Regions from separate parts of the Pseudomonas sp. DSP3-2-3 genome, predicted to be linked through region 2. Evidence: predicted binding sites of a transcription regulator. Region 2 holds the regulator's gene; the other holds the start of a gene.

Region 1 (5,195 bases), on a different contig from region 2:
TGCGCCGTACTTCAACACATAGCGCGCTGCCAGTTTGGCGAGTGTGGTGGTTTTACCCATGCCAGCCGGGCCGACCATGGCAATCACGCCACCCTCTTCAAGGGGCTCGATTTCCGGGGTGGCAATCATCCGCGCCAGGTGCGCCAGCAGCATGCGCCAGGCCTGACGAGGCTCTTCAATTTCGCTGACCATCGCCAGCAGATCGCGGGACAGCGGGCCGGACAGACCGATACGTTGCAGGCGACGCCACAGATTGGCCTGCTGCGGACGGCTGCCTTGCAGTTGATTCCAGGCCAGCGAACCCAGCTGGACTTCCAGCAGTTCACGCAGACCATTCAATTCGAAGCGCATGTTTTCGTAAGCGCGCTGGCCGCCAGCCGGTTCGGACGGGGCTGCTTGAGCTTGCACGAATGGACGCGGTGGTTCTTCAAGTGTCGGTTCGATATGCGTGTCGGCAGCGCTGAGCGGCATGCCGGCGAACAACTGACGGTTGACTGACGGGTCACTGTCGCCACGATTGTTCAGTTCAGCCTGAGCGGAAACAATCCGCGACTGGGTTTTGCGCAGTTCGTCTTCAAGCTCGATGTTCGGCACGCGAGGCGCCAGGGCAGACAGCTTGTAATCCAGCGCAGCAGTCAGCTCCACGCCACCGGCAATCCGCCGGTTGCCGATGATGGCCGCTTCTGCGCCCAGCTCATCGCGAACCAGTTTCATGGCTTGACGCATATCGGCGGCGAAAAATCGCTTAACTTGCATGACTCACTACCTCAGCCGTTAGGCCCGACAGTCGCTACGATGGTGACTTGCTTGTTGTCAGGAATTTCCTGATACGCCAACACATGCATGTTCGGCACAGCCAGTCGTCCAAAGCGTGACAACATGGCGCGAACCGGGCCTGCAACCAAAAGAATAACCGGCAAACCCTGCATCTCCTGCCGCTGCGCCGCGTCGATCAACGAACGCTGGAGCTTTTCAGCCATGCTTGGCTCAAGCAGAACGCCTTCTTCCTGACCCTGACCTGCCTTCTGCAAACTATTGAGCAATATCTGTTCCAACCTTGGCTCCAGAGTGATAACTGGCAGCTCCGGCTCAATCCCTACAATGCTTTGCACGATTGCACGGCTTAATCCGACGCGTACTGCCGCGACTAACGCGGCGGTATCTTGACTCCGCATGGCATTGTTCGCGATGGCCTCGGCGATGCTGCGAATGTCGCGAACAGGCACTTGTTCGGCCAAAAGCGACTGCAGGACCTTGAGCAACGCCGACAGCGAAAGAATCCCCGGAACCAGCTCTTCAGCCAGTTTTGGCGAGCTTTTAGCCAGTAATTGCATCAATTGCTGGACTTCTTCATGCCCAATCAGCTCATGAGAGTGTTTATAAAGAATCTGGTTAAGGTGCGTTGCCACTACCGTACTGGCATCCACCACGGTGTAACCCAGGGACTGCGCCTGACTGCGCTGACTGATTTCGATCCAGACCGCTTCCAGACCAAACGCCGGGTCCTTGGCGGTAATGCCATTGAGGGTGCCGAACACCTGACCGGGGTTGATCGCCAATTCCCGGTCCGGGTAAATCTCGGCTTCGGCCAGGGTCACGCCCATGAGTGTCAAACGATAGGCACTGGGCGCCAGATCCAGGTTGTCACGGATATGCACAGTGGGCATGAGAAAGCCTAGCTCCTGAGAGAGCTTCTTGCGCACGCCCTTGATGCGCGCCAGCAACTGACCACCCTGATTGCGATCCACCAGCGGAATCAGGCGGTAGCCCACTTCCAGGCCGATCATGTCGATGGGGGTCACGTCATCCCAGCCCAGCTCCTTGGAATCCTGAACCCGGGTTGGCGACGGCAGCATTTCCTGCTGGCGCTTGACCTCTTCCAACGCCTGGACCTTGACCACGTTCTGCTTTTTCCACAGCAAGTAAGCGACACCGCCCGCCACCAGCCCGAGGCTGATGAAGGAAAAGTGCGGCATGCCCGGGACCAGGCCCATGACAATCATGATCCCGGCAGAAACCGCCAGCGCCTTGTGGGAAGTAAACATCTGCCGATTGATGAGCTTGCCCATTTCTTCCGAACCGGAAGCACGGGTCACCATGATCGCCGCAGCGGTGGACAGCAGCAGTGATGGCAATTGCGCCACCAAACCGTCACCGATGGTCAACAGGGTGTAGATCTTGCCCGCATCGGCAAACGTCATGTTGTGCTGCAGCATGCCGACCAGAATGCCGCCAATGAGGTTGATAAACAGAATCAACAGACCGGCGATGGCGTCACCGCGAACAAATTTCGAGGCACCGTCCATGGAGCCGTAGAACTCGGCTTCCTGGGCAACTTCGAGACGGCGACGCTTGGCTTCAGGCTGATCGATCAGCCCAGCGTTCAAGTCGGCATCGATTGCCATCTGCTTGCCGGGCATGGCGTCCAGGGTGAAACGCGCGCTGACCTCGGAAATCCGCCCGGCACCCTTGGTGATTACCACAAAGTTGATGATCATCAGGATCGCGAAAACCACGATACCGACCACGTAGTTACCGCCGATAACCACCTCACCGAAGGCCTGGATCACCTTGCCGGCTGCGGCGTGACCATCCTGACCGTGGAGCATGACCACGCGCGTCGAGGCAACGTTGAGCGCCAGGCGCAGCAGCGTCGCCACCAGCAGAATGGTGGGGAATACCGAGAAATCCAGAGGGCGCAAGGCGTAGACGCAGACCAGCAGGACCACAATCGACAGCGCGATGTTGAAGGTGAAAAACACGTCCAGCAGGAACGGCGGCATTGGCAACATCATCATTGCCATCATGACCAACAGCAACAACGGCACACCTAACTGGCCCCGACCGAGACCCGCGAGATTACTGCGTGCGCTACTGATTAATTGAGAGCGATCCACCGATTCTTCACCTGCACTAAACCAAAACTTTGACGCCGAAGGCGACCTGAATTGACCTATTGCAAGAAGCTTTCCAACAGTGGACAAAGGGCCATTATTTGGGGAATTGGCTGTAGGACGTGGCGTCGGCTATTGCGACTCAACCTGTCGTAACGAAACCGAGGCTTCGGCTTTTGATTTTCGCTTTTCCGTGCCGCGATCTGGTAGACACCGCCAAACGCGCGTCGGCGCGTACCCACACCACGGCACCGGAGTCGAAGGAACCCCTGCGAAGCAGGGGCCGGACGTCAGCGCAGAATGGTTTCCCCCCTTTGCCGAAACAAAGGGGGTCGACCGTCAGGGCGAAACCGGACTAAGCCGCACCGCAAATGCTGTTGGCGCAGCGCCATTCAAGGTGCGTCAGCTTTAGTCGGAGATTGAGGCGTGCGCCAAATCGATTCGCGGGCAAGCCTCGCCAACGGATCTACGCAACATTCACGATAGGACGTACAGCCGCTGTATTTGTGTCTACTGGAATGCCGTCTTCCCGGATAAATCCGGTCCCACACAATCAGCGCGATCCAGTGGGACCGGCTTTAGCCGGGAAGGCGTCGGTTCAGACAATACATCTGCGGCGCCTGGCGGTTGCCCCCAGACATAGAATCTCCAACGGAATCTGGATAAATTCGCCCCTACGGCTGTGCGCAACGCAATCAGGAATCACGCTGCAAATCCGGCGGAATGGAGATATCCCCCAACGGATCGGGCCGTTTGCCGCGACCCGAATGGAATTGGCGAATCTGATAGACATACGCCAGCACCTGAGCCACCGCCAGATACAGCCCGGCCGGGATCTCCTGGTCCAGCTCAGTGCTGTAATAGATCGAGCGCGCCAACCCTGGCGATTCGAGAATCAGAATCTGATGGTGGGCGCCGATTTCGCGGATTTTCAAGGCGATGAAATCCGTACCCTTGGCCACCAGCATCGGCGCGCCGCCCTGCTCCGGATCGTATTTGAGGGCGACGGCGAAGTGGGTCGGGTTGGTGATGATCACATCCGCAGTGGGGATCGACTCCATCATGCGACGCTGGGACATGTCACGCTGCAACTGGCGTATGCGCTGCTTGACCTCCGGCCGCCCTTCCGCATCCTTATGCTCGTCGCGGATTTCCTGCTTGGTCATCAACAGCTTCTTGTGCGCTTCCCAGATCTGATACGGCACGTCGATGGCGGCAATGATCATCAGACCGCAGGCCATCCACAGCGTGCTCCAGCCAACCACCTGCAAGCTGTGGATAATCGCCATTTCCAGAGGTTCGTGAGCGATGGAGATCAGGTCGGCCTTATCCTTGTCCAGCACCACCAGGGCGACGACCAGAACAATCAGAAACTTGCCGAAACTCTTGAGCAACTCGATCAGCGCCGAGGCCGACACCATGCGCTTGAGGCCCGAGGCCGGGTTCATGCGGCTGAACTTGGGGGCCATGGTCTTGGCCGAGAATAGCCAGCCACCCAGGGAAATCGGGGCAATGAGGGAGGCGAGCATCAGCGCCACCAAAAATGGCAGCATGGCGACCAGCGCCAGCTTGCCGGAGCTCAGGAGCATCCTGGCCATGTAGCTTTGATCCATGAGCATTTCGCGACTGATGATGAAGTTGGAGCGCATCAACTCCATCATCATTTGCGCTATATCGCTACCGAAGGACAACAACCCGCCGGCACCGACCAGCATGATCACCAGAGTGTTGAGCTCCTTGGATCGAGCAATCTGTCCATCTTTTCGGGCCTCCGACTTCTTTTTTTCCGTGGGGTCTTCTGTCTTGTCCTGACCATTCTCGTCCTCGGCCATCAGCGCGCCCTCACCATATCGCGGAACGTTCGCAACGCATCAGCCACCAGCGGTTGGTACTGATTGAGAATGTCGCCCAGGCTTATCCACAAAATGCCCATACCCAACACCAGCGTCAGGGGAAAACCGATAGAGAAGATGTTCAGTTGCGGCGCGGCGCGCGTCATCACGCCAAAGGCAATGTTGACCACCAGCAGCGCAGTGATCGCCGGCAACACCAACGTCAGCGCGGCACCCATCACCCAGCCGAGGCTGTTGGCAAGCGCCCAGAAGTTGGACACGAGCAGCCCGCTGCCAACCGGCATCGTGGTGAAACTTTCAACCAGCGTTTCCAGGACTACCAGATGGCCGTTCATGCCCAGGAACAGCAGGGTGACCAGCATGGTGAAGAACTGCCCGATCACCGCGGCGGAGACGCCGTTGGTGGGGTCGATCATGGAAGCAAAGCCCATGCCCATCTGCGTCGAGA
Region 2 (5,195 bases):
CTGAATCAAGTCTGACCGGTGCGCTGCATCCCGAATTCGGAACCTGAATAAGGTTTCGGATTTTTTCCCGGACGGACGGACAGATAAAAATCGAAAATTTTGCGAGTTGAGCTGAGTGCGCTGAGGCGCTAATCACTCACCCTCATCAAACTTGTTGTCAATCAGCTCGACGAGGCCATCCAGCGCAGCGTCTTCTTCCTCGCCTTCGGTCGACAGGTAGATTTCGGTGCCTTTGCCGGCGGCGAGCATCATGACGGCCATGATGCTTTTACCATCGACCATGCTTTCAGGCGAACGGCCGACTCTGATCTGGCAAGGGAATCTTCCGGCTACGCCGACGAATTTGGCGGCGGCGCGGGCGTGCAGGCCGAGCTTGTTGATGATTGTTATTTGACGAGCGGGCATCGCAGTGGAAGTCCTTTCAGCTTAGGTCGCGGTGACGGACCTGAACGTTCTTGAGAGATTGATGCAGGACCTGGCCGAGGCGCTCGGTCAGGTAAACAGAGCGGTGGTGCCCGCCGGTGCAGCCAATGGCAATGGTGACATAGGAGCGATTGCTGGCAGCGAAGCGGGGTAGCCATTTGTTGAGGTAGGTGAAAATGTCCTGGAACATTTCCTCGACGTCGGGCTGCGCAGCAAGGTAGTCGATAACCGGCTGGTCGAGGCCCGATTGTTCGCGCAGTTCCGGCTTCCAGTAGGGGTTGGGCAGGCAGCGGACATCGAAAACCAGATCAGCATCCACCGGCATGCCACGCTTGAAGCCAAACGACTCAATCAAGAATGCAGTGCCCGGTTCCGGCTTGTTCAGCAGGCGCAGTTTCAGCGTGTCGCGCAACTGATAGAGGTTCAGGTGCGTGGTGTTGATCTTCAGGTCGGCCAGATCGATGATCGGGCCCAATAACGTGGTTTCGTCGCGGATCGCCTCCGCAAGCGAGCGATTTGCGGTGCTCAGCGGATGGCGGCGGCGGGTTTCCGAGAAGCGCTTGAACAGGGTTGCTTCGTCGGCATCGAGGTAAAGCACATCGCACTGAATGTTGCGCGAGCGTACTTCCTCAAGCATCTGCGGGAAGCGGGTCAGGTGGCTTGGCAGATTGCGCGCGTCGATGGAAACCGCAAGCAGTGGCTCGGCCAGTTCCGTGTTGATCAGCGCGCGTTCGGCAAGCTCAGGCAGCAGGCCGGCGGGGAGGTTGTCAACGCAATAGAAGCCGCTGTCCTCCAGTACATCCAGGGCCGTGCTCTTGCCGGAGCCTGAACGGCCACTGACGATAATCATGCGCATGGTTAATGCCCGTTCTGCTCGTCCAGTACCACCTGATAAAGCGCTTCATTGCTTTCAGCGCTGCGCAGACGGTCACGCACTTCTTTGCGATCAAGCATGCTGGCGATTTGGCGCAGGAGCTCCAGGTGTGCATCGGTGGCAGCTTCCGGAACCAGCAGGACAAACAGCAGGTCCACAGGCGCGCCATCAATGGCATCGAAATCAACCGGTGAGTTCAGGTGCAGCAACGCACTGATGGGCGAGTGACAACCCTTCAGGCGACAATGCGGGATGGCGATGCCGTTACCAAAGCCGGTAGACCCGAGTTTTTCGCGGGCAACAAGGCTTTCGAACAGGGTTTGCGAGTCCAGATCAGGCACTTCTCTGCCGATCAGATTGGCAATCTGTTCAAGTACGCGTTTCTTACTGCCGCCCGGCACGTTCACGAGTGAACGGCCGGGGGTCAGGATGTTTTCGAGTCGGATCATGTGTGGGGGTATCAGCGAGCCGTCGCACCCTGGAGGTGGCCGATCTGCTTTTCCTTATGCTTGAGCAATTGTCTGTCTAGCTTGTCGGTCAGAAGGTCAATCGCCGCGTACATGTCGTCATGTTCCGCATTGGCGACTACCTTCGCGCCGGGGATGTGCAGGGTGGCTTCGATTTTCTGTTTCAGCTTCTCGACCTCCATGATGACCTGCACATTGGTTATCTTGTCGAAGTGGCGCTCCAGTCGTCCGAGTTTTTCGGTGATGTAGTCGCGTAGGGCGTCGGTCACATCCAGTTGATGTCCACTGATGTTGACTTGCATACCGCTTTCTCCTTATTGCCAGTGCATAAAGAGGCAGGCTTTTGCCTACCACTGGAACGCTTTGGCCTGCAGCTGGGGCTTGGGTAAAAACGACTGCGGAGTGTGCGCGCCACGTCTTTACCCTTGCCGGGTCACATCAGTCGCTTGCGTTCGCTAGATGGCGCAATGCCCAGTGATTCGCGGTATTTAGCAACTGTGCGACGAGCTACCTGAATGCCTTGTGCCTCCAGTAAACCAGCGATCTTGCTGTCACTCAACGGCTTTTTCTGATTTTCCGCGGCAACCAGTTTTTTGATGATCGCGCGAATCGCTGTGGACGAACACTCACCGCCCTCGGACGTGCTTACGTGGCTCGAAAAGAAATATTTCAGTTCGTAGATGCCACGTGGCGTATGCATGAATTTTTGCGTGGTCACGCGGGAAATCGTCGATTCGTGCATGCCGACCGCTTCAGCGATGTCATGAAGGACGAGCGGCTTCATCGCCTCGTCGCCGTATTCCAGGAAGCCGCGCTGATGCTCGACGATCTGGGTCGCGACCTTCATGAGCGTTTCATTGCGGCTCTGCAGGCTCTTGATGAACCAGCGGGCTTCCTGCAACTGATTGCGCATGAAGGTGTTGTCGGCGCTGGTGTCGGCACGCCGCACGAATCCGGCGTATTGCGGGTTCACGCGCAGGCGAGGGACCGACTCCTGATTGAGCTCGACCAGCCAGCGCTCGTTATCCTTGCGCACAATGACGTCCGGGACGACATATTCGGCTTCGGCGGATTCGATTTGCGAGCCCGGCCGTGGATTGAGGCTCTGGACCAGTTCGATGATCTGGCGCAGTTCGTCTTCCTTGAGCTTCATGCGGCGCATCAGCTGGCCGTAATCGCGGCTGCCCAACAAGTCAATGAAGTCGCTGACCAGGCGCTGGGCTTCGGCGAGCCAGCGGGTCTTGGCAGGCAGTTGGCGCAGTTGCAGCATCAGGCACTCACTGAGATTGCGCGCGCCGATACCGGCGGGTTCAAACTGCTGGATGCGGTGCAGAACGGCTTCGATCTCGTCGAGCTCAATGTCCAGCTCAGGATCGAAGGCGTCGAGAATTTCTTCGAGTGTTTCGTCCAGATAACCCTGGTTGTTGATGCAGTCGATCAGCGTCACGGCTATCAGACGATCGGTGTCCGACATCGGCGCCAGATTCAGCTGCCAGAGCAAATGGCTCTGCAGGCTTTCACCGACGGATGTGCGGGTGGTGAAGTCCCATTCATCGTCGTCATTGCTGGGCAGACTACTGGCGCTGGTCTGATAGACGTCTTCCCAGGCGGTGTCCACCGGCAATTCATTGGGAATGCGCTCGTTCCATTCGCCTTCTTCCAGGTTGTCGACCGTCGGGGCGGATTCCTGATAAGTCGGCTCCTGAACATCAGGATTGGGCTTTTGCTCGATATTGTCAGCCAGTGGATCGGCGTTGTCGAAATCGTCGCCTTCTTCCTGGCGTTCCAGCATAGGGTTGGATTCCAGCGCCTCTTGAATCTCCTGTTGGAGATCCAGAGTCGAAAGCTGGAGTAAGCGGATGGCCTGTTGCAGCTGCGGCGTCATCGTCAGCTGCTGGCCCATTCTCAGGACTAGCGATGGTTTCATGGCTGGGGCTAACACCTTATTCGCCGGCGCACATGCGCCATCCACTATCAGGGCGCCGGGGCGCCTACATAAGCAAATTATATGCCTGAAACCGAAGTGTTTGCCTAGAGTGTGATGGCAATTAATGCTGCATCATTGAAACACTCGGGCATTGCCCGCTTGGGGAAGCGAGACACCGCAGCAATTACAGGCGGAACTCGTGACCGAGGTAAACCTCTTTCACCAGCTGGTTAGCCAGAATGGTTTCCGAATCGCCTTCGGCGATCAGTTGCCCATCGTTGACGATGTAAGCGGTTTCGCAGATATCCAGGGTTTCGCGGACGTTGTGATCGGTGATCAGAACGCCGATACCCTTGGCTTTCAGGTGATGAATGATCTGCTTGATATCACCTACCGAAATCGGGTCCACGCCGGCGAAAGGTTCGTCGAGCAGGATGAATTTCGGCGAGGTGGCCAGGGCGCGGGCGATTTCCACCCGGCGACGTTCACCACCGGACAGGCTCATGCCCAGGTTGTCGCGGATATGGCTGATGTGGAATTCCTGCAGCAGGCTTTCCAGTTCCTTGCGGCGCGCGGCGCTGTCCAGCTCCTTGCGGGTCTCAAGGATCGCCATGATGTTGTCGGCTACCGAAAGCTTGCGGAAGATCGAGGCTTCCTGGGGAAGATAACCGATGCCTGCGCGCGCACGGCCGTGCATCGGCTGGTGGCTGACGTCCAGGTCATCGATCAGGACGCGGCCCTGATCGGCCTGAACCAGGCCGACGATCATGTAGAAGCAGGTTGTCTTGCCGGCACCGTTAGGCCCAAGCAGGCCAACGATTTGCCCACTGTCGATAGACAGGCTCACATCGCGTACGACCTGACGGCCCTTGTAGCTTTTAGCCAAATGCTGGGCTTTCAGCGTCGCCATTTACTGGGCCTTCTGCTGGTCGGTTTTCTTTTTCGGCTGGATCACCATGTCGATACGCGGACGCGGTGCGGTGACCTTGTTGCCATTGGCACGGCCGGCGCTAACGATCTGCTTCACGGTGTCGTAAACGATTTTCTCGCCTTCGGACGTGTTGCCGTCATTGATGACCTTGGCCTTGTCGATCAATACGATGCGATCCTGCGCCGCGTAGTATTGAATGGTAATGGCGTAGGCCTGAACGATAGGCTTGTCCACCGAGGGCTTCTGCTCGTAATAAGCCAGGTTGCCAACGGAGGTGAACACGTCGACTTCGCCCTGAGCGTTACGGGTGATGGTCACGGTGTTGCCGGTGATCTTCATCGAGCCTTGCGTGATGATGACGTTGCCTTTGTAGGTGGCCACGCCTTTTTTATCATCAAGCTGCGCATCGTCAGACTGAATGTGGATCGGTTGATCGCGGTCAGTCGGCAGGGACCAGGCGCTCGCGCTTCCCAGTGCTGCGCCCAGGCCGAGCAATAAAGGAAGGGTTTTAACGAGCCTCATACTGTCCTCTTACGTTGGACAGCAGGTCCATCCTGCCGTCGTTCAAATACG

The links. The regulator sigma-54, encoded in region 2, starts transcription at its own class of promoters, with help from an activator protein. The targets are predictions, from matches to a motif close to ANTGGCATNNANNTTGCTNT.
Region 1: a site for sigma-54 is predicted at 2,956-2,975, ahead of flhA (flagellar biosynthesis protein FlhA). Genes of this name have one in related genera too.

The regions. Positions count from the first base shown of each region.
Region 1 covers NZ_JAFCXH010000006.1:205,827-211,021, forward strand. Annotated here, with positions in the region: gene flhF (flagellar biosynthesis protein FlhF) at 1-756, opposite strand, end outside; gene flhA (flagellar biosynthesis protein FlhA) at 768-2,897, opposite strand; gene flhB (flagellar biosynthesis protein FlhB) at 3,590-4,726, opposite strand; gene fliR (flagellar biosynthetic protein FliR) at 4,726-5,195, opposite strand, start outside.
Region 2 covers NZ_JAFCXH010000008.1:177,347-182,541, reverse strand. Annotated here, with positions in the region: gene ACP7E4_RS12165 (HPr family phosphocarrier protein) at 133-405, opposite strand; gene rapZ (RNase adapter RapZ) at 422-1,279, opposite strand; gene ptsN (PTS IIA-like nitrogen regulatory protein PtsN) at 1,282-1,746, opposite strand; gene hpf (ribosome hibernation-promoting factor, HPF/YfiA family) at 1,758-2,066, opposite strand; gene ACP7E4_RS12145 (RNA polymerase factor sigma-54) at 2,198-3,691, opposite strand; gene lptB (LPS export ABC transporter ATP-binding protein) at 3,876-4,601, opposite strand; gene lptA (lipopolysaccharide transport periplasmic protein LptA) at 4,602-5,144, opposite strand; gene lptC (LPS export ABC transporter periplasmic protein LptC) at 5,131-5,195, opposite strand, start outside.